DNA from 2 places in the Microbacterium sp. T3-8 genome. Region 2 is predicted to be linked to the other one. Evidence: riboswitches for the same ligand, from Rfam matches in the RefSeq annotation. Region 2 holds a riboswitch; the other holds the start of a gene.
The links. Region 2 has a riboswitch for thiamine pyrophosphate ahead of ACZ5Y9_RS16415 (ECF transporter S component). Riboswitches for the same ligand answer to the same signal wherever they lie in the genome.
Positions count from the first base shown of each region.

Region 1: it holds a riboswitch for thiamine pyrophosphate, as region 2 does, so the genes downstream of both, thiM (hydroxyethylthiazole kinase) here and ACZ5Y9_RS16415 (ECF transporter S component) in region 2, are expected to answer to the same signal.

Region 1 is NZ_AP027918.1:2,524,162-2,535,189, forward strand. It holds gene ACZ5Y9_RS12065 (acetylornithine transaminase) at 1-33, opposite strand, end outside; gene argB (acetylglutamate kinase) at 30-929, opposite strand; gene argJ (bifunctional glutamate N-acetyltransferase/amino-acid acetyltransferase ArgJ) at 926-2,083, opposite strand; gene argC (N-acetyl-gamma-glutamyl-phosphate reductase) at 2,080-3,144, opposite strand; gene ACZ5Y9_RS12085 (bifunctional hydroxymethylpyrimidine kinase/phosphomethylpyrimidine kinase) at 3,365-5,521, opposite strand; gene thiM (hydroxyethylthiazole kinase) at 5,518-6,366, opposite strand; TPP riboswitch at 6,357-6,450, opposite strand; gene ACZ5Y9_RS12095 (NAD-dependent epimerase/dehydratase family protein) at 6,458-7,438, opposite strand; gene ACZ5Y9_RS12100 (AAA family ATPase) at 7,523-8,665, shown strand; gene pheT (phenylalanine--tRNA ligase subunit beta) at 8,714-11,028, opposite strand, start outside.
Region 2 is NZ_AP027918.1:3,411,508-3,422,535, forward strand. It holds gene ACZ5Y9_RS16400 (phosphotransferase) at 1-559, shown strand, start outside; gene ACZ5Y9_RS16405 (energy-coupling factor transporter transmembrane component T family protein) at 567-1,358, opposite strand; gene ACZ5Y9_RS16410 (ABC transporter ATP-binding protein) at 1,355-2,812, opposite strand; gene ACZ5Y9_RS16415 (ECF transporter S component) at 2,812-3,516, opposite strand; TPP riboswitch at 3,507-3,618, opposite strand; gene ACZ5Y9_RS16420 (D-alanyl-D-alanine carboxypeptidase family protein) at 3,702-5,333, shown strand; gene ACZ5Y9_RS16425 (ABC transporter ATP-binding protein) at 5,765-8,038, opposite strand; gene ACZ5Y9_RS16430 (ABC transporter ATP-binding protein) at 8,035-9,762, opposite strand; gene ACZ5Y9_RS16435 (enoyl-CoA hydratase/isomerase family protein) at 9,920-10,981, opposite strand.

The DNA of each region.
Region 1 (11,028 bases), 890 kb from region 2:
GTCGCGCTGCGCGTCGTCCTGCCAGATGGTCATCCTGCCACCACTTCCGTTCCGATTCCTTTGCTGGTGAAGAGTTCGACGAGCACCGAGTGCGGCACGCGTCCGTCGATGATCGCCGCGGCGTCCACTCCGCCCTCGACCGCGTCGAGGCAGGCGCGCATCTTCGGGATCATCCCCGACTCGAGGCTCGGCAGCATGTCGATGAGGGCCGTCGACGTCAGGTGGGACACGAGCGAATCGCGGTTCGGCCAGTCGGCGTAGAGCCCCGGCACGTCGGTGAGGATCACGAGCTTGCGGGCGCCGAGGGCGATCGCGAGGGCAGCCGCCGCCGCGTCGGCGTTGACGTTGAGGGAGTGCCCCGGGTGGTCGAGATCGGGCGCGATGCTCGACACGACGGGGATGCGCCCGGCGACCAGATGATCGATGACCGCCGTCGGATCGACCTGCACGACGTCGCCGACTCGCCCCAGATCGACCTCTTCACCGTCGACCATGACCCCGCGACGGCGACCGCCGAACAGGCCCGCGTCCTCACCGCTGAGCCCTGTGGCGATCGGGCCGTGGGAGTTGATCTTGGTGACCAGCTGCGGGTTCACCTGGCCGGTGAGCACCATGCGCACCACGCCGATCGCCTCGGTGTTGGTGACGCGATACCCGCCCTTGAACTCGCTGGGGATCTCGAGGCGCCCGAGCATGTCGGAGATCTGGGGGCCGCCGCCGTGCACGACCACCGGCTGCACGCCGACATAGCGCAGATACGCGATGTCCTGCGCAAAGGCGTCCTGCAGTTCGTCCGACACCATGGCGTTGCCGCCGTACTTGACCACGACGATCTGGTCGCGGAACTTCTTCAGCCACGGCAGCGACTCGATGAGCGTCGTCGCCTTCTGCGCCGCCTCTTCGGCGGGAGTGTCCTGGATGTCGGTCATGAGGCGTAGGCGCTGTTCTCGTGCACGTAGTCGTGGGTGAGGTCGTTCGTGAGGATCGTGGCGGATGCCTCGCCCGAACGCAGGTCGATGACGAGGTTCGTCGCCCGAGGCGTCAGGTCGACATCTTCGCGCGGACGATCCGGACCGCCTGCGGTGCACACGCGCACGTCGTTCATCCAGACGTCGACGTCGTAGGGGTCGAACTGCGCGGACGTCGTGCCGATGGCGGCGAGCACCCGACCCCAGTTGGGGTCGTTGCCGAAGATCGCCGCCTTGAAGAGATTGTTGCGGGCCACCGAACGGCCGACCTCGACGGCATCCTGCTCGGACACCGCGCCGCGCACCTCGATCGTGATGTCGTGGCTCGCGCCCTCCGCATCGCCCTGCAGCTTGACCGCCAGTTCCTGGCAGAGCTCGCGCAGCGCCGAGCGGAACGCATCCAGGTCGGGCTTCACCCCGCTCGCCCCGTTGGCGAGGAGGGTGACCTGGTCGTTGGTCGACATGCATCCGTCGGAGTCGAGCCGGTCGAACGTGGTGCCGGTCGCTGCGCGGAGCGCGGCATCCGCCTCGAGCGGCTCGAGGTCGGCATCCGTCGTCACCACGACCAGCATGGTGGCGAGTCCGGGAGCCAGCATGCCCGCGCCCTTCGCCATGCCGCCGATCGTCCATCCGTCGCCCTGCACGACCGCCGTCTTCGCGACGGTGTCGGTCGTCATGATCGCCTGGGCCGCGGCGTCGCCGCCGTCGGCGGACAGCGTGGCGATCGCCTGCTCGGTGCCGGCGAGCACCTTCGCGCGGAACACCTCGTCACCGGTGCCGATCAACCCGGTCGAGCACACGAGCACGTCACCCGCGCTGATGTCGAGCAGCTCCGCGGCCTTCTCGGCCGTCTGGTGCGTGGTCTGGAATCCGAAGCTTCCGGTGAAGCAGTTCGCGCCACCGGAGTTGAGCACGACCGCCTCGACGACGCGATCGGCGATCACCTGCTGCGACCAGATGATCGGGTTCGCCTTGGCGCGGTTGCTCGTGAACACGGCGGCGCCGACCTTGCGCGGGCCGCGGTTGACGACGACGGCGACATCGGGCTTGCCGGTGGACTTGAGGCCGGCGGCGACGCCTGCCGCTTCGAAACCTGCGGGGGCGGTGACGCTCACGGGGCGACTCCGTTCACTGAGAGCGCGCGGTCCTCGGGGAGGCCGAGCGCGATGTTCATGGACTGGATGGCGGCGCCGGCGGTGCCCTTGACGAGGTTGTCGACCGCGGCGACCACCGTGACCCGATTCGCCGCACGGTCGATCGCGAGACCGATCAGCGCGGTGTTCGCACCGAGCACGTCGGCCGTGCGCGGGAACACGCCCTCGGGCAGCAGCTGCACGAAGGTCTCGTCACCGTAGGCGTTCTGCCAGGCGGCGCGGATGTCGGCGTCGGACGCACCGGGCACGATCGGCGCGGTCGATGTCGCGAGGATCCCCCGCGACATCGGCACGATCACCGGGGTGAACGAGATGCGGATGCCGTCGCCCGATGCGCCGGTGCTCGCGGGCGCAGCTGCGGCGAGCGCCTGGCGGATCTCGGGGATGTGCCGGTGGGTGCCGCCCACGGCGTAGGGGTTCGCGGTGCCGAGGACCTCGCTGGCGAGCAGGTTGGTCTTCAGGCTCTTTCCCGCACCGGAGGGGCCTACCGCGAGCACCGAGACGATGTCGCCCGGGTCGATCACACCGGCAGCGACCCCGGGGGCGAGGCTGAGGCTGACGGTGGAGGCGTTGCAGCCGGGAGCAGCGATGCGTGTGGCACCGCGCAGGCGCTCGCGCTGCTTCGTTCCGTCGACGAGGAGCTCGGGCACGCCGTAGGTCCAGGCATCGTGGAAGGTGCCTCCGTAGAACGCGTCCCAGGCGTCCTGCGACGTCAGACGGTGATCGGCACCGGCGTCGATGACGAGCGGAACGTCGCCCAGCGCGTCCGTGTACTGCCCGGACTGTCCGTGCGGGAGCGCGAGCACGACGATGTCGTGACCCGCGAGGATCTCGGGCGTGGTGTCGTGCAGGGTGAGGTGCGCGAGGGAGCGCAGGTGGGGCTGGTGCTGGACGAGCGGCTGTCCGGCGTTCGAGTGCGCCGTGACGGTGCGGATCTCGATGTCGGGATGAGCGGCGAGGAGGCGGAGGATCTCGCCGCCCGCATAGCCGGATGCGCCGGAGACGGCGACGGAGTACGTCATGCTTCTACCTTAACGGTCGGGGCTGTCGGGGACCGGGGCGGCGACACCGGTGCTCGACCATCGTCCGCCGGGATCGGCAGGCAGGAGCGCGGGGTCGCCTAACGTCGGCGGTCGCGGCGTCGGCGCACCGGAGCGGCGCTCGGGACGAGCGTCGAGACAGCGGAAGCGGCCGAAGGCATGTCGCGACGATAGCGCGCCCTCGACGGCATCCGCAAATCCGTCACGTCACCGAGTCGCCGCCCCGCTCCCCCGGGGCACGGAAGAACGCCTGCTCGTGAACGCTGGAGCGTTCGAACGCACGCCGCATGCGCGCGCGGGTCTCGTCATCCGCCGCGGCCGCCGCCCGGGTGACGAACGCGATCGCCCGGGCGGTCGCCTCGGCGAAGGCGGGGTCGGCATACGTCGCGAGCCACGTGGTGTACGGATGCTCCGGGTCTCGGGCGCGCTCCCCGAACTCCCCCGCGTGCAGACGCTCGCCGAGGTCCGTGTAGAGCCAGAAGCACGGCAGCACGGCGGCGATCAGCTCGGGATAGTCACCCCCGAACGCCACGGATCGCAGGTGGTCGAGGTATGCGGTTGTCGTCGGCGAGGCGTCCGCGGCGAACGTGGCCGCCGCCACCCCCTGCGCCGGTGTCAACCAGGAGGCGTGCACTTCGAGCTCACCCAGGATCGACCCGCGGGCCGATTCCGCCCAGAACGCCTGCTCGTCCGGGGTGGGTGCGAGTCGGGCGGCATCGGCGAGGACGCGCGCATAGTCACGGAGATACAGCGCGTCCTGCGCGAGGTAGAAGAGGAAGTCCTCCGTGGGGAGGGAACCGTCGGCGAGTCCGCGGACGAACGGGAGGCCGTCGATGCCCGCCCGGATCCCGGCGATGCCCTGCCACCAGTCCTCGGCGACCTCCTCCGGGAGCGGTCGCGTGCCCGCACCGCCCCGCGCCCAGAGCCCCGCGAAGTGATGCACCGGGCCGTGACCGCCACCGACGTGCAGGGCACCGCTCTCCCGCAGCGACTCGCGCAGCCAGCTCCGCGCAGCGCGCACCGCCTCGGTGAGGTCGTCTCCGCGGGCGAGTCGTGTCGCGAGGGCGGAGGACAGAGAGCATCCCGTGCCGTGGGTGTTCGCCGTCGCGATGCGACCGCCGCCGAACTCCTCCCGTGAGCCGGATCGCACGTCGATGATCGCGTCCGGAGCCTGATCGCCGGGGAGGTGACCGCCCTTCACCAGCACCGCCGTGCCGTACTCGGTCGACAGCTCCTCGGCTGCGGCGAGCGCCGCGGGCCATCCCTCGACCTCCCGGCGGGTGAGGACGGCGAGTTCCGCGAGGTTCGGGGTGACGAGATGCGCGCGGTGCAGCAGCGAGGCCAGAGCGTCCTCGGCATCCGCGTCGAGCAGACGATCCCCGCTCGTCGACACCATCACGGGGTCGAGCACCACGATCGGCGGGCGCACCCGATTCAGCCACGCACTCACGACGCGCACGGCCTCGACGTTCGCGAGCATCCCGATCTTGACGGCGTCGATCACGATGTCGTCCGACAGCGCCTCCAGCTGCGCCGAGAGGAACGCGGCATCCGGCACGTGCACATCGCGCACGCCGCGCGTGTTCTGCACGGTGAGCGCGGCGATCGCCGCCATCCCGTATCCGCCGTTCGCCGCGATCGACTTGAGGTCGGCCTGGATCCCCGCACCGCCGGAGGGATCGCTGCCGGCGATACTCAGCACCCGTGGCACCGCGCCCCGCCGCCACCGCGCGCGGAACTCGGAGGCCGCGGCACGCGGATCCGGCGAGACGCAGAGCGCGGAGACGACGGCGAGCCCAGCGGCGCCGGCGGACTGCAGATCCTCGGTGTCGTCGATGCCGACGCCGCCGATCGCGACGCAGGGAAGGGCGGTGGCCCGGGCGAACGCCCGGAACCCCTCGATCCCGAGAGCCGGCGGGTGGTCGGGCTTGGTCGCCGTCGGGCGGATGACTCCCACCCCGAGGTAGTCGACCGTGCCCTCGGGCAATGCGTGGAGCGCAGCGAGATGGGCCGCGCTGTTCGCCGTGAGCCCGATCAGCGCGTCGGGTCCCAGCACCGCACGCGCGTGGAGCACCGACTCGTCGCCCTGACCGAGATGCACCCCGTCGACTCGGGCGCCCTGCGCGCGTGCATCGAGAGCCGCCTCCAGACGGTCGTTCACCACGAGGAGCGCTCGCCCATCGATCACGCGCGAAAGCTCGACCAGGCGAGCGACCACGTCGGAGTGCTCGGCATCCTTCTCGCGGAGCTGGACGATGCGCACGCCACCGTCGACCGCCTCCCGCACGGTCTCGACGACGCCGCGTGCACCGCACAGGGCGGCGTCCGTCACGAGGTACAGGGAGAGATCCGCGATCACCGCGCTCCCTCCTCGACGTGCGCGCGAGCGATGACCTCTGCCGGCTCGACGGCGGCGAGCGCGTCCAGCAGGGCGACGGCGAAGCTGCCCGGCCCCGGCGCCGACGCCGCCGCATCCTCCGCGGCGATCGTGTAGACGAGAGAAGCCCCGGCGACGGCATCCAGCGCTCCGGTGCCGGTCGCCCTGGCGGTGCCGAGGAACGCCGCCATCACCGCCCCGAGTGCGCATCCTCCTCCGGTCACGCGCGTCAGGAGCGCGTCACCGTTCGACAGCCGGAGAACCCGCTCGCCGTCGGTCAGCAGATCGACGGCGCCCGAGACGGCGACGATGCTGCCATGGCGACGAGCGAGGTGTCGGGCCGCGTCGAGTGCGGCTTCGGTGCCGTCGGTGGCATCGACCCCGCGTCCGCCCGTGCTCATACCCGCCAGCGCGAGGATCTCCGACGCGTTGCCGCGGATGGCCGTCGGCCGACGCTCGGCGAGCTCGCCCGCCAGGGAGGTGCGCACCGGGAGCACACCGATCGCGACAGGATCGAGCACCCAGGGAGTGCCGGCGAGGGTCGCCGCCTCGACCGCCTCGAGGCTCGCCGCGCGCTGTTCCGGGGTCGGGGTGCCGAGGTTCACGAGCAGCCCGGAGGCCGCACCCGCGAACATCCCCGCCTCGCCCACGATGTCGACCATCGCCGGCGCGGCTCCGACCGCGAGCAGCACGTTGGCGGTGAATCCGGTGACGACCGCGTTGGTGATGCACTGGGTCAACGGCGCAGCCGTGCGCAGCGCTTCGAGCAGTTGGGCCGCGGACTGCGCGGTCGAGGGGGCGGACGATGGACGCAGAAGATCGCTCATTGCGACATCCCTTCGCTAGTACGAACTAGATCAGGTTCGACGGGTGTGATCTCAGCCGCGGATGCGGCACCCCGTGTCACTCGCCCAGAGTCTAGCGAAGCGACCGTGATCGGCCGCCGAGCTCGGCGAGGAGATCCGCCTCTTCCGCGCGGCTGAGCCCGGCTCGGCGCGGACGATCCACACCGCGCACGAGCTCGTCGGCCACGACCCGCGCGGCCGTCGTGTCGAGCGGGCTCAGCGCGCCTCCCGTCGCGAGGAACCTCTCGTTGCGACGGGTCATGAATCCGGTCGTGTCGGCCGGCAACCAGAGCGGCAACGAGCGCACGCCCATCCAGTACTCCACGCTGCGCGCGCGCAACCACTCCTCGCTCGCCTCGCGCACGCCGCCGGTGTGTCCGGCGGCACCGCGCACGATCTCGAGCATGTCGGCGAGCGGGATGCCGTCGCCGACCGCGTTCACCGCGCCGACGGCTCGCGAGGAGGCGACGTACGCGGCGAGGTCGTCGACGTCGACGATCTGCGCGGTCCGGCCGGCCAGGGGCGGCACCAGCACCTGTCGCTCCCCCGCCCGTGCGAACGCCGCCGCCCAGTAACCGAAGCGGTCGCTCGGGTCGCCCTCGCCCACGATCAGACCGGGTCGCACGATCAGCGCCCGATCGCCCAGTGCGGCGACGGCATCCTCCGCCGCCGCCTTCTGCGCACCGTAGTCGGCATCCTCCGCGCGGGAGGACGGATGCCGTGGCGCGCTCTCGTCGGCGCCCACCGTCTCGTCGTCGGCGTACACCGAGACGGACGACACGAAGGTCCAGCGGGCGGCGCGGTCTCCGAGCTCGTCGACGGCCCGGGCGACCTGGAGCGCCGAGGACGAGACGTCGACCACGAGGTCCCATTCGCCGTCGAGCGCCGCGTACGGATCGGCGCCGGTCCGGTCCCCGACCACGAGCGTCGCCCCCGGCGGCACCGGGCGGGTCCCCCGCGCGAGGCAGGTCACGGCGGCGCCCTCGTCGAGGAGGCGGCGGGCGATCCGGCTCGACAGCCATCCGGTGCCGCCGAGAATCAGAGCCTTCGTCATGACACCAGCACACCAGGATCGGCGCGCCGACGGAAGCGCATCCGCTCAGAGCAGAGTGTCGGATGCGCCTGACACGATGGGGCCATGCTCACGACCCTCGCCGTTTCCGGCTATCGCTCGCTCGTCGACGTCGTCGTGCCGCTCGATCCGCTCACCGTGATCACGGGGGCGAACGGCACGGGCAAGTCGAACCTCTACCGCGCGTTGCGCCTGCTCGCAGCGACCGGCCACGGCCGCGCGGTCGCCGCCGTCGCACGGGAGGGAGGCCTCGACAGCGTGCTGTGGGCGGGCCCCGAGACGCCGCAGGGTGAGGGAGCCCAGGGCACACGGCGTACCCGACCGATCTCGGTGCGCCTCGGCATCGCCGCCGACGAGGTCGGGTACCTCATCGACCTGGGCCTGCCGCAGACCGACGCGCGCAGCCTCTTCACGCGCGACCCGGAGATCAAACGCGAACAGTTGTTCAGCGGCACGTTCGCGCGGCCGGGAACGCTGTTCGTCGATCGTCAGCGCGGCGGCGTGCGGGTGCGGGGCGACGACGGTTGGGAGTCGGTGGATCAGCCGATGGGACCGGGGCAGAGCGTGCTGCTCGACCTCGTCGACGGCACCGCGCGGTGGGAGACGGCATCCTTGCGCTCCCGGATCGCCAGCTGGCGCTTCTACGACCACTTCCGCACCGACGCGTCCGCCCCCGCGCGACAGCCGCAGGTCGGAACCCGCACGCGCTGGCTGAGCGACGACGGCTCCGACCTCGCCGCCGTGTGGGCGACGACGACGGAAGCCGGACGCGGCGCTCCGCTCGACGAGGCCGTCGACCGCGCCTTCCCGGGATCACGCGTGCAGATATCCGTCACCGACGGCTCGTTCCGGTTGCAGCTGCGGCAACCCGGGTTGCTGCGTCCGCTCGACGCCGCCGAACTCTCCGACGGCACGCTCAGATACCTGCTGTGGTGCGCGGCACTGCTCCCCGCCGACCCGCCGCCGCTCCTCGTCGTCAATGAGCCCGAGTCGAGCCTGCACGAGAGCCTCATCGACCCTCTCGGCTCGTTGCTCGCTCATGCGGCGGCCCAGACGCAGGTGATCGTCGTCACCCACTCGGCACCCCTCCGCCGCGCACTCGCCGAGGCGGGCGGGTCGGTCGTCGAGCTCGAGTCGAACGGCTACGGAACCCGTGTGCGCGATCAGCTGCCGCTCGAGCGTCCGAGCTGGCACTGGCCGTCGCGCTAGCGGTAACGCTGCGCGACGGCCAGTGCCTGCGAGGAGATCGGGTGGGACTCAGTCGCGGAGAGCCGCCCCGAAGCGCTCGGCGGCGACGGCGACGCCCGCGAGCTTGGCTTCACTGGCCTCGGCCGCCGTGAGAGTGCGATCGTCGGCGCGGAAACGCAGGGCGAAACTCAGGCTCTTCGAACCCGAAGGAACGCCCTCACCGCGGTAGTCGTCGACCAGGCGCACTGATTCGAGGAGTGCACCCGCGCCCTCGGCGAGTGCTGCCTCGACATCCGCGGCCGGAACCTCGATCGACACAGCGAGCGAGACGTCCTGCGTCGCGGCGGGGAACGTCGAGAGCGATGCGGCGACGATGCGCTCACCCGCGAGGGAGAGCACGAGATCGAGATCGACCTCGAGCACGGTCGCTCGCCCCGGGAGGTCCGCATCCGCGGTGACAGCGGGGTGGAGTTCGCCGACGTAGCCGACGACCCGATCCGCGACGCGCAGGTCGCCCGTGCGCCCCGGGTGGAGGGCGGCACGCGTGCTCTGCATGACATCGATCTCGACGCCTGCGGCCGTCGCGATCACGCGCACGGCGTCGAGAGCATCCGAGAGCCCGGCCGCCTCGGCCGGACGTCCCGGCTGGCGCGGGGTCGCGTTCCCGGTCAGGAGAGCGGCGAGGAAGCGGTTCTGCGGCGGGATCGATGCGTTCAGCTCGGCGAGGGTCTCCTCCGAGGGGCGCTCCCCGAGAGGCGGAACCTCATCCGTGCCGTAGGTCGTCCCGGCTTCGGGCAGGAACACCGCACCCGTGTCGAAGATCGCGAGGTCGGTGAGTCCGCGTGAGATGTTGCGGTGCGCCGTCTGGAGCAGCCCCGGCACCAGCGAGCGTCGCAGGAACGGCGCCTGGCCGTCGAGCGGGTTCGCCAGCCGGATGCTGGGCAGGTGCTCCCCCGTCGCCGATCCGTGGAGGTCGTTCTGCGCCTCGGTCGTGAACGGGAAGGCGGGGGTCTCGACGAAGCCCGCGGACGCCAGGGCGTTCGCCACCCGGCGGCGGCCCTGCTGGTGCGCAGTGAGTCCGCGGCCCGACGGCGGCGTGGGAAGCACCGAGGGGATGCGGTCGAGGCCGTGGATACGGGCGACCTCTTCGGCGAGCGTCCACTTGTCGGTCAGATCGGGACGCCAGGTCGGAGGGATGACGGTCCACCCGTCGTCGGCAGCGGTCACCTCCGCACCGATCGTGGTGAGGGCACCGGTGATCTCGGCCTCGGTGTAGTCGACGCCGATCAGGCCCTCGACGAAGCCTGCGGGCAGGTCGATCTCGCCGACGAAGACCTCGGCGAAGAGCGCGCCCCCCTCGTCGGTGAGCGTACCGCCGGCCAGCTCGACCATGAGGTCGGCCGCACGACGGGCCGCCACGAACGGGATGAGCGGGTCGACGCCGCGCTCGAAGCGCTTGGACGCCTCGCTGGGCAGCTTGTGCCGGCGTGCGGTGCGCGCGATCGTGGTGGGATCGAACGACGCGGCCTCGATGAGGACGTCGGTCGTCGTGTCGCTCATCTCGGTCGTGCCGCCGCCCATGACGCCGGCGAGGCCGATGGGTCCGGATTCGTCGGTGATGAGCAGATCCTCGACGTGGAGCGTGCGCTCCTGGCCGTCGAGAGTCGTCATCTTCTCGCCCGCCCGAGCGCGGCGCACCGTGATGCCGCCCGTGAGCTTGTCGAGGTCGTAGCCGTGCAGCGGCTGGCCGAGTTCGAGCATGACGTAGTTCGTGATGTCGATCAGCACGCCGAGCGAGCGCATGCCCGCGAGCGAGAGCCGCGCGATCATCCAGGGAGGTGTCGGGCGGGACGGGTCGACCCCGCGGACGACCCGGGTCACGAACTCGCTCGCGCCCACACGTCCGCGCACGGGCGCCTGATCGTCGACGATCGCGACATGGCCGGTGCCCGGCTGCAGCTCGGCGAAGTCCCGCTCGGCCGGGTCGCGGAACTCCGCTCCCGTCGCGTGCGAGTACTCACGGGCCACACCGCGCAAGGAGAAGGCGTACCCGCGGTCGGGCGTGACGTTGATCTCGACCGCGACGTCGTCGAGCCCGAGGAGGGCGATCGCGTCGGCACCGACCGGGGCGTCGATCCCCAGGTCGGACAGCACGAGGATGCCGTTGTGCTCGTCACCGAGCCCGAGCTCCCGCGCCGAGGCGATCATGCCGTCCGACACGTGCCCGTAGGTCTTGCGGGCCGCGATCGGGAACGGGCCGGGCAGCACCGCGCCCGGGAGCGTCACGATGACCTTGTCTCCGGCGACGAAGTTGTGGGCGCCGCAGACGATGCCGCGCACGCCGCCGTTCGCCTCGCCGACGTCGACCTGGCACCAGTTGATGG
Region 2 (11,028 bases):
CGACGAGGCCGAGCGGATGCGCTGGGCCCGCCGCTGGATCGCGGTGCCCGAGGTGCTCGCCCAGGGCGAGGACGACGCGCACGAGTGGCTCGTCACCCGCGCGATCGACGCGTTCAGCGCCGTCGATCCGCGCTGGGATGGCAAGGCTGAGATCGCAGTACCCGCCGTCGGTCGCGCCCTGCGGATGCTGCACGACACCCTCCCCGTCGCCGACTGCCCGTGGGAGTGGAGCGTGCACTGGCGCGTCTCGAACGCCGCCGAGCGCGGGGTCGTCGTGCCGCCCGAACTGCACGAGGCCCCGCCGATCGACCGCCTGGTCGTGTGCCACGGCGACCCCTGCATGCCCAACACGCTCCTCGACGCCGCGGGTGAGCCCGCCGCCCACGTCGATCTCGCCGCCCTCGGTCTCGCCGACCGGTGGGCCGACCTCGCCGCCGCGGCCATGAGCACCGGGTGGAACTTCGGCCCCGGCTGGGAGGACCCGCTGCTCGAGGCGTACGGCGTCGAACGCGACGACGCACGGCTCGAGTTCTACATGCGGCTCTGGAACGAGACCTGAGCGACGGCTAGGAGCTCGGCCCGAGGATGAAGTTCCACGCGCCGGTCGCGATCGCGGCGGCCACGGCCACCCCGGAGATCGTGAGACCGACCGCGAGCAGCATCCATTCGGCCGCCCCGAACCGCGACTCGCGCGCCCACGTGCGCCGACCGGGGGCTCCGAAGCCGCGGGCCTCCATGGCGGTGGCGAGCTTCGCGCCCCTGCGGATCGAGAGTACGAGCAGGGCGAACGCCATACCGAAGAACCGGCGGATGCGTCCGCGATCGGCGACTCCACGTGCCCGGCGCGCGAGTTCGAGCGCCCGCCAGTCGTCGAGGAACAGCCCGATCATGCGCAACCCGGCGAGCGCGCCCAGCACGAACCGGGCGGGCAGCTTCAGCACCTGAGCGAGTCCGTCGGCGAGGTCGGTGGGGTCGACCGTGATGAACAGCACCACCGACGGCAGCGCGATCGCGAGCACGCGCAGGAAGGTCGCGAGAGCGAGCGCGAGCGACCCGTCGCTGATGCGCAGCACGAACCACTCGACGTAGATCGTGCCGCTCGTCTCGCCGTAGAGAGCGATCGTGACGGCGGTGAGGGGCGCCGCGAGCCAGACCGGCCAGGTGCGCAGCCAGAACTCGCGCCAGCCGATGCCGGCGAAGAAGAACAGCACGCACTCGAGCACGAGGGCGACGGATGCCGACACCGGATCGAGCGTGAGGATCAGCGGGATCGCGATCAGCGCGCTCACCCCGAGCTTGGCGACGGGGTTGATGCCGGCGATGCGTCCGGTGCGGGCGGTGGTGTCGAGCACGGTCATCGGCTGCCGCCCAGCTCGTAGCGTTCGGCGTGGAGCGCGCGGGCGACGTCGAGGTCGTGCGTGATCGTCACGATCGCGGTGCCCTCGTCGCGCAGGGCGGCGAGCATCGCGACGAGTTCGGCCCAGGTACGGGCGTCCTGTCCGAAGGTCGGCTCGTCGAGCACGAGCACCCGGGGCCGGGTCGCGAGGGCGGCGGCGACCGTCAGCCGACGCTTCTCGCCGCCCGACAGCGTGTAGGGGTTGGCGCGCGCGAGCCGGTCGAGGCGCAGCCGGTGCAGCAGTTCCTCGCTGCGTGCGGCGATCTCGTCTTCGGGCATGCCGAGCGCGCGCGGGCCGACCGCGAGCTCCTCCTGCACGGTTTTCGCCAGCAACTGATGCTCGGGCTCCTGGAAGACCATCCCGATACGGGTGAGCAGATCGCGCGAGGCCCAGTCGATCGGCGTCGATCCGATACCGGCGGCCAGGGCCGCGGATGCCGCGACCGCACCGCCCGCAGGCGGCAGGAGTCCCGCGAGCGTGAGCCCGAGGGTCGACTTGCCGGCACCGTTCGGCCCGGTGATCGCGAGCGCCTGTCCTGCCCGCACGTCGAGGTCGATGCCGGTCGCCACGGGCTTCCCCTTCACGCGGGCGACGGCGAGATCGCGGGCCGAGATCAGCACCTCGCCGGGCGCCGACAGCGGAGCGGGCGGAGCATCCGGAGCGAACCCCGGCACCCACACCCCGTCGGCCGCGAGCCGGGCGCCCTCGACGCCGAGTACGTGCGCGGGCGGTCCGTCGGCCACGACCCCGCCCTGCCCGACCACGATCACCCGCGTGATCAGCGGCAGCCATACGTCGAGGCGGTGCTCGACGACGATCAGCGTCGCGGGGTGCGCCTGCAGCATCCGCTCGACCGCGTCGCGCACCTCGACCACGCCCTCGGGATCGAGGTTGGCCGTCGGCTCGTCGAGCAGCACGAGCCCCGGCCGCATCGCGAGGATGCCGGCGAGCGCGAGCCGCTGCTTCTGCCCGCCCGACAGCGCCTTGGTCGGGCGATCGAGCGGCACGTCGAGGCCGACCGCGTCGAGCGCCTGCGTCACGCGCGGCCAGATCTCGGCGCGCGGGATGCCGAGGTTCTCGCACCCGAAGGCGACGTCGTCACCGACCCGGGCGAGGATCACCTGCGAGTCGGGGTCCTGGAGCACCAGCCCCGTGCGCCCGCGCGTGGACGCTGCGGGGATGCCGTCGACGAGGAGCGAGCCCTGGGCTTCGCCCTCCTCGTCGCCGCCGAGCACCCCGGCGAGTCCCTGCAGCAGCGTCGACTTGCCGGCACCGGACGCGCCGAGCACCAGCACGCGCTCCCCCGGTTCGATCCGGAACGAGACGTCCTGCAGCGCCCAGGCCAGACGGCTGGCATGACGCCAGCCCCACGCGGTCGCCTCGACCGTCGCGGGGCCGGCCTGATCGATCGTCATCAGACGCGGACGCGCGCCTCACGGCCCGAGCCGAAGCGATCGAGCGCTCCCGTGGCCGCGATGCCGCGCGCCAGCACCCACGACAGGGCCCCGGCGATCACCGCGCCCGACACGACCGTGCTGATCAGATAGATCACCGTGAACTCGGTGCCCGACCCCGCGTACCAGAGGATGAGGTTGTTGATGCCGCCGGCGAGGGCCGCGCCCGCTCCGGCGAGGATCGCGACGGGCAGCGACCAGCGACGGTAGAAGAACAGCAGGAAGATCAGTTCAGCGCCGAGGCCCTGCACGAGACCGGCCTCGAGCGTCAGGAACCCGCCCCACTGGTTGCCGATCAGGGCCGAGACGACCGCGGCGAGCAGCTCGACGTAGATCGCGGCGCCCGCCTTGCGGATGATGAGGCCGCCGAGCACACCGGCGAACAGCCACGGTCCGTCGAGCAGCCCCTGCAGGCCCGGGAGCAGCGGCTCGAGGAGCGCCTTCGGGCCGAGGTAGCCGACGTTCCACGCGAGGAAGATCAGCCCGGCGGCGACGCCGAGCACGCTGGCGACCACGATGTCGACGACGCGCCAGCGCCAGATCGTGGCGGGTGCGCTCTTCGCGGATGCCTGCTTCGCGGCGGATGCCGGGTTGGATCCGGATGCCGGGTTGGATGCCGTTTCGCCGGTGTTCTTCGCGGCGGATTCGGGCGTGGACGTACTCATCTGAACTCCTCCCTGCGCTGGCATGACCCAGATCAGGTTCGACGGTCGAAGCGCGATTCGCTCCCTCTCAGCCCGGCTCGCCGGACTCCCGTGGTTGTGCTGACCAGCATACCCGCGCGCCGACACCCGCGCCCGCCCGTGACGCATCGCCGCAGATCAGCCCGGGGATTGGGTACCGTAATCGAGTGACCGCCGCTCATCCCACCGACGCCGCCACCGCCGCCGTGCCCGATTCCGGCGCGGCTGCGACCGACGCCCCGGGCGAACTCGAGCCGCCTGCGACGGCATCCGTGCCCGCCGTGGCGGATCCGGACGAGGCGAAGGCTGCCGGCGTCGAGGAGGCTGGTCCTGAAGGTACTGATGTCGAGGCTGCCGGTGTCGAGACCGCCGGTGTCGAGGGGGCCGGTGTCGAGGCATCCGCCGCTCCGGAGGCGAGCGAGAGCGAGACCCCCGAGGCCGCATGGGCAGATGAGAAGCGCCCGGCCACGGCCCTGACCTGGATCGACACCGCCGCCGTCGCCGCAGGTTCCGCGGCGCGCACCTACGACGAGCCGTACGTCGAGGATCCCGCCGTCGCGATCATGCGCGGAGCCCGATTGCGCCCGGCGATCGCGAGCGCCCGTGTGCTCGTGCCGATCGGCATGGTTCTCGGTCTCGTCGGCGCATACGCCGGCACGACCATCCTCTGGCCGCTGCACGAGGTCGCCCCGACCGTTCATTCTGTCGAGTTCACCACCGTCGCCGCTCCCGCGGCCGCCGTGGCGTGGCCCGGCGTCGGCAGTGCAGCCGTCGGCGTGGGCGGCATCGGCTCGACGGCATCCTCGGTGGATCCGGCGAGCATCGCGAGCATCACCAAGGTGGTCAGTTCACTCATGGTGCTCGACCGGATGCCCCTGGCCCTCGGCGAGCAGGGTCCCGAGTTCTCGTTCACCCGTGCCGACAGCCAGTCGTACTGGTCGTATCGGATGTCGGATCAGTCGTCGCTCGATGTGCCGGTCGGCGGAGTGCTCACCGAGTACCAGATGCTGCAGGGCACGCTGCTCGGGTCGGCGAACAACTACATCGACCGCCTCGCGCGGGAGATCTGGGGATCGAACAGCGAGTTCGCGGCCGCCGCGGAGATCTGGCTGAGCGAGCGCGGCCTCAGCGACATCACGGTCGTCACACCGTCGGGCTTCGACATCGGCAACGTCGCGACACCCGACGCCCTGGTGCGCCTAGGCGAGCTCGCGATGAAGAACCCGGTGTTCGCGGAGATCGTCGGCACCCCGGCCGTCGAGCTGCCCGGTGCGGGCCTCGTGACCAACACGAACGGCATGCTGGCCGACCCCGGTGTCGTCGGCATCAAGACCGGCACGCTGGTCGGGTGGAACCTGCTCACGGCGAAGAACGTGACCGTGGGCGACAGCACCGTGCAGCTCTACGCGGCGGTGCTGAATCAGGACGACGATGCCCAGCGGCTCGCGGCCACGCGCTCGCTGTTCGCCGAGGTCGAAGCGGCGCTCCTCGCCCAGGAACCCGCCGTTCCAGCCGGCACGGTCGTCGGTCAGGTGCGCACCGAGTGGGGCGCGGAGGTCGACATCGTGACGGATGCCGACGCCGACGTGCTGCTCTGGAACGGTGCCGCGGCGACGACCTCGACGAGCTTCTCGCTCGGGGATGCGCGGGAGGACGGCGACGCCGTGGGCTCGCTGAGCACCGCCGGCCCGATCGACACGACCACGACGGAACTCGTTCTCGACGACGACGTCGAGGGCCCCAGCATCTGGTGGCGCCTCACGCATCCGATGAACCTGTTCGGCCTCGACTCGGAATAGAGCCGGGTTCCTGACTCCGTGAGGGGTCAAGACTCGCCGTGTTCGTATCGGCCCGTGAGGCGTGTTGTGACCCCTCACGTTCAGATTGCCTCCTCGCACGCCTGTCGCCCTCTGCCGCCCGCTCATCCGCAGGGAAGAACGACACGTGCAGGGAGAATCCCGCCGAACCTCCCTGCAGATGTCTTTTCTCCCTGCACGTGGTGCCGCGCCATCACGCCTGCACGGACGGATCACGTCCGCACGGCGAGACCCCCGGGATCGCCGTGCAGACGTGCGCGCTCCGTGCAGATGAGCGGGATCGGGCGGATGCCGCGGCGGCGGGTTCTCGGGGCGACGGTGCCGCACGCGAAGCGCCCTGGCCTGCGGATGCGGGTCGGGGCGCTTCGGGTGGGCGTGAGCCCGGGTGTCTGCGGCGGGTCAGCCGTGACGGGTCAGCTGCGGCGGGTGTCCCCCTCGGGAGACGGGTGCTCGATCACGGCCTGCGCCGCGGCAGCTTCGGCGGCGGGCTGCTGGGCTCCGACCGATGCGCCGGTGACGGCATCCGCTGCTGCGGCCTCGGCGGCATCCGCGTCGTCGGCGTCACCCGTGATGACGGTCGGCGTCGAGCCGGTGAGTGCCTCCTCGGCGTCGATGTCGGTCGCCGCCTGCTCGAACTGCGACTGGTACAGGCGCCAGTAGGCGCCCTGGGCGGCGATGAGTTCGTCGTGCGTGCCCTTCTCGACGATGTCGCCGTGCTCCATCACGAGGATGAGGTCGGCATCGCGGATCGTCGACAGGCGGTGAGCGATCACGAACGACGTGCGCCCCTCGCGGAGCGCCGCCATCGCGTTCTGCAGGAGCAGCTCGGTGCGGGTGTCGACGGCCGACGTGGCCTCATCGAGGATCAGGATCGACGGCTGGGCGACGAACGCCCGGGCGATCGTGATCAGCTGCCGCTCACCCGCCGAGACATTCGACGCGTCCTCGTCGAGCACGGTGTCGTACCCCTCGGGCAACGCGTGCACGAAGCGATCGACGTACGTCGCCTTCGCGGCCTCGAGCACCTCGTCATCGGTCGCGGTGGAACGTCCGTATCGGATGTTCTCGCGGATGCTGCCCGCGAACAGCCAGGGGTCCTGCAGCACCATGCCGGTGCGGGAACGCAGCTCGTCGCGCGTGACCTCCGAGATGTCCTGACCGTCGAGCAGGATGCGCCCGCCGTTCAGCTCGTAGAACCGCATGATCAGGTTGACGAGCGTGGTCTTACCCGCGCCGGTCGGTCCGACGATCGCCACCGTCTGCCCCGGTTCGACCCGGAAGGAGAGATCCGTGATGAGCGGACGCTCGGGCGTGTACGAGAAGGCGACGTTCTCGAACTCGACGACGCCCTTGCCCTCGTCGAGCGCGGGAGCGTCGACGTCATCGGCCTCCTGCTCCTCGGTGTCGAGCAGCTCGAACACGCGCTCGGCCGAGGCGGTTCCCGATTGCACGACCGCCGCCATTCCGCCCAGCTCCGACAGCGGCTGCGTGAACTGCTGCGAGTACTGGATGAACGCCTGCACGTCGCCGAGACGCAGCTGGCCGTTCGCGACCATGAGGCCGCCGAGCACTGCGATACCCACGTAGGTGAGGCTGCCGACGAAGGTCATCGCCGGCATGATGATGCCCGACAGGAACTGCGCCTTGAACGCGGCCTGGAAGAGCTCCTCGTTCTCGTCCTTGAACTTGTCGAGGGCGTCCTGCTCGCGGCCGAAGACCTTGACCAGCGCGTGGCCCGAGAAGGCCTCCTCGACGCGGGCGTTCAGCCGTCCGACCTTGCGCCACTGCGTGCCGAAGGCCTTCTGCGAACGCGGACCGATGACGCCGAAGATCACTCCCATGAGCGGAAGCGCCACCAGCGCGACGAGCGCCAGCTGCCACGAGATCGAGAACATGAGCACGAGCACGCCCACGACCGTGAGCACCGCGGTGATCGCGCCCGACAGCGACTGCTGCATGGTCTGCGTGATGTTGTCGATGTCATTGGTGACGCGGGAGATCAGGTCACCGCGCTGCACCTTGTCGAAGTACGACAGCGGCAGTCGGTTGATCTTCGCCTCGACCGATTCGCGCAGACGCCACATGGTGCGCACCATGATGACGTTGATGACGTAGCCCTGGATCCAGCTCAGGAACGCCGCGACCACGTAGATCGCGAGGACGGCGGCGATGACCCACCGGAGCGCGTCGAAGTCGACGCCGTCACCCACCTGGAAGTCACCGAGCGCGGCGACCTGGTTGGCGAAGTCGGTCTGGCCGCCCTGCCGCAACGCGTCGACGACGTCGTCCTGCGAGGTACCCGCGGGGAATCCGGGGAAGTCGCCGTTCGCCTGCCCGAGCTGCACCGAGATGAAGCCCTTGTAGATGAGGTTGGTCGCCTCGCCGAGCACCTTCGGAGCCGCCACCGTGAGCACGACGCCGATGGCGCCGAGGATCGACACGATCACGAACCAGACCGCCGAGGGCTTGAGCAGGCCGATCATGCGGCTGAAGCTCTTGCCGAAGTTGTCGGCCTTGCCGGGCGCGACGCTGTCCCAGCCGCCGCCGTCCTGACGCGCCTTCTCGGCCAGCTCGGCCTCGTACTTCTCCTCGTCGGTCAGTTCGGGCTCGACGACGGCCGCGGTGCCCGCGGTCGCGCTCTTGGCTCCGCGACCGCGACGGGTACGTGAGGAGTTCTGCTCGCTCATGCGTCCACCCCCAGCTGCGACTCGACGATCTCTCGGTACGTCGTGCTCGTCTCGAGGAGTTCTTCGTGCGTTCCGACGCCGACCATGGTCCCGCCCTCGAGCACGACGATGCGGTCGGCATCGGTGATCGACGAGACGCGCTGCGCGACGACGACCTTGGTCACGTGGGGAAGCTCCCTCCACAGCGCCTGTCGCAGACGGGCGTCGGTGGTGAGGTCGAGCGCCGAGAACGAATCGTCGAAGACGAGGATCTGCGGCTGACGCACGATCGCGCGGGCGATCGCCAGGCGCTGGCGCTGACCGCCCGAGACGTTGGTTCCACCCTGGGTGATCCGCGACTCGAGCCCCTGCGGCATCTCCTCGACGAAATCACGGCCCTGCGCGATCTCGAGCGCGTGCCAGAGCTCGTCGTCGGTGGCGTCTTCACGGCCGTAGCGGAGGTTCGACGCGACCGTGCCGGTGAAGAGGAACGGGCGCTGGGGAACGAGTCCGATCGTCGCCCAGAGCGATTCGACGTCGGCGGTGCGGACGTCGGCTCCTCCGACGAAGACGGCTCCGCCCGAGACGTCGAAGAGGCGCGGGATCAACGAGACCAGCGTGGTCTTGCCGGCACCGGTCGATCCGACGATCGCGACGGTCTCACCGGGCTCGGCGGCGAAGCTGATGCCGGAGAGCACGGGGGCGTCGGCTCCGGGGTAGGTGAACTCGACGTCGTCGAACGCCACGGAACCCGGAGTCGGGAACGAGGTGACGCCGTTCGCCGGACGCTCCATGCTCGACGTCGTGTCGAGCACCTCGCCGATGCGCTCGGCCGAGACCGCGGCGCGCGGGATCATGATCGCCATGAAGCTGGCCATGATGACGCCGCCCATGATCTGTCCGATGTACTGCATGAACGCGAAGATCGTGCCGACCTGCACCGTGCCGCTGTTGACCTCGACGCCACCGAACCAGACGACCGCGACGACCGTGACGTTGAGGATGAGCATGAAGAGCGGGAACAGCAGCACGAACAGCGAACCCACCTTGCGCCCGACGACCATGATGTCGGTGTTCGCGCCGCGGAAGCGCTCCTCCTCGATGCGCTCGCGCACGAACGCCCGCACGACGCGCACGCCGGTGAGCTGCTCGCGCATGACGCGGTTCACGGTGTCGAGCTTGCCCTGGTAGCTGCGGAACAGGGGGACCATGCGGCTGACGACGAGTCCGGCGACGATCAGCAGGAGGGGGACGGAGACGGCGATGAGCCAGCTCAGCCCGATGTTGGTCTGCACCGCGAAGATGATGCCGCCGATCGCCAGCAGCGGTGCGGTGACGAGCATGGTGGCGCCCATCATCGCCAGCATCTGCACCTGCTGAACGTCGTTGGTGTTGCGCGTGATGAGCGAGCCGGCGCCGAACTGCGACACCTCTCGCTCGGAGAATCCGCTCACCTTGCTGAACACATCGGCGCGGATGTCGCGGCCGGCGCCCATCGACGCGCGGGCGGCGAAGTACGTGGCGATGATCGACGCGATGATCTGACCGAGCGAGACCGCCAGCATGAGCAGACCGGTGCGCCAGATGTAGGCGGTGTCGGACTGTGCGACGCCTCTGTTGATGATGTCTTCGTTGAGACGCGGGAGATAGAGGGTGGCGATCGCGCTCGCGAACTGGAAGACCAGGACGGCGACGAGCAACCACTTGTAGCGGGACAGATACCGAACGAGAATTTTACCCAGCACAGGCGGACTTTCTGAGAGGTGAAGCTGTGGACTCAGGCGTGGGGGAAGGTGCCGACCGGGATCGGCCACAACAAAGCGTGACACGAAGCTCCGACATTCGTACCGCCGAGTTCGGAACCTTCGCTCACAGCGAACCCATCGACAGCCGGGCTGGCACTCAGAACAGCGGCGTCTCCGGCACGTACGCACGGGCATCCGCCCCGGCATCCGTCCCCAGCTCGGCGAGCGAGGCGGGCTGCCACTTCGGGTTGCGGTCCTTGTCGACCAGCTGAGCGCGGATGCCCTCGACGAGATCGGGATGCTCGTGCACGAACCACAGCACCCGCCGGTACTCGCCCTCGAGCGCCTCGCGCAGCCCGGAGGCCGCCCGCGCCTCGCGCACGGCGTCGAGCGTCACGACCAACCCCGTCGGCGCGAGCCCCTCGAGCAGGTCGGCCGTGGCCGTGGCATCCGTCGTGCCCTGCGCCTGCAACCGCTCGACGATCTCGACGACCGTGTCGGCGGAGAAGGCCTCGTCGATCCACTCCGGCGACGGCGACAGCTCCGAGGGCTCCGGCGTCTCGTCGAACAGCAGCACGATCTCGCTCGGCCCCGTCGGGTCGGCGCGGAACGCGAGGGCCTCGCGCAGGGCGTCGAGATTGGCGGAGGGCACGTAGTAGTCCGCGAAACCGAGGGCGATGGCATCCGCCCCGTTCATCGAACCGCCGGTCAGAGCGAGGTACTCGCCGAGGCGACCCGGCGCACGGCCGAGCAGCCAGGTGCCGCCGACGTCGGGAGTGAAGCCGATGCGCGTCTCGGGCATCGCGAGCTTCGAGCGCTCGGTCACGATGCGGATCGCCGCGTGCCCCGCGAGCCCGATGCCGCCGCCCATCGTGATGCCGTCGGCGAAGGCGACGATCGGCTTCGGATACTCGGCGATCATGACGTTGAGCGCGTACTCCGCGCGGAAGAACTCGGCGGTGGACTCGGGATGCCCCGACACGATCTGCGCGTGCAGGGCGCGCACGTCTCCCCCGGCGCAGAAGCCGCGGTCGCCCGCACCGTCGAGCAGCACGATCTGCACGTCGGTGTCGGTGCGCCAGGCGTCGAGCGCCGCGGTGAGCGCCTGCACCATGCCCAGGTCGAGAGCGTTGATCGCCTCGGGACGCTGCAGCGTGAGCCGCCCGAGAGCGCCTTCCGTGCGGACGAGGACGCGGTCGGAGGCAGAGGTCTCGGTCACGGGAGCCAGGCTACCCCGGTCGCCGCGAGGGCTCGCAATCCACAGGA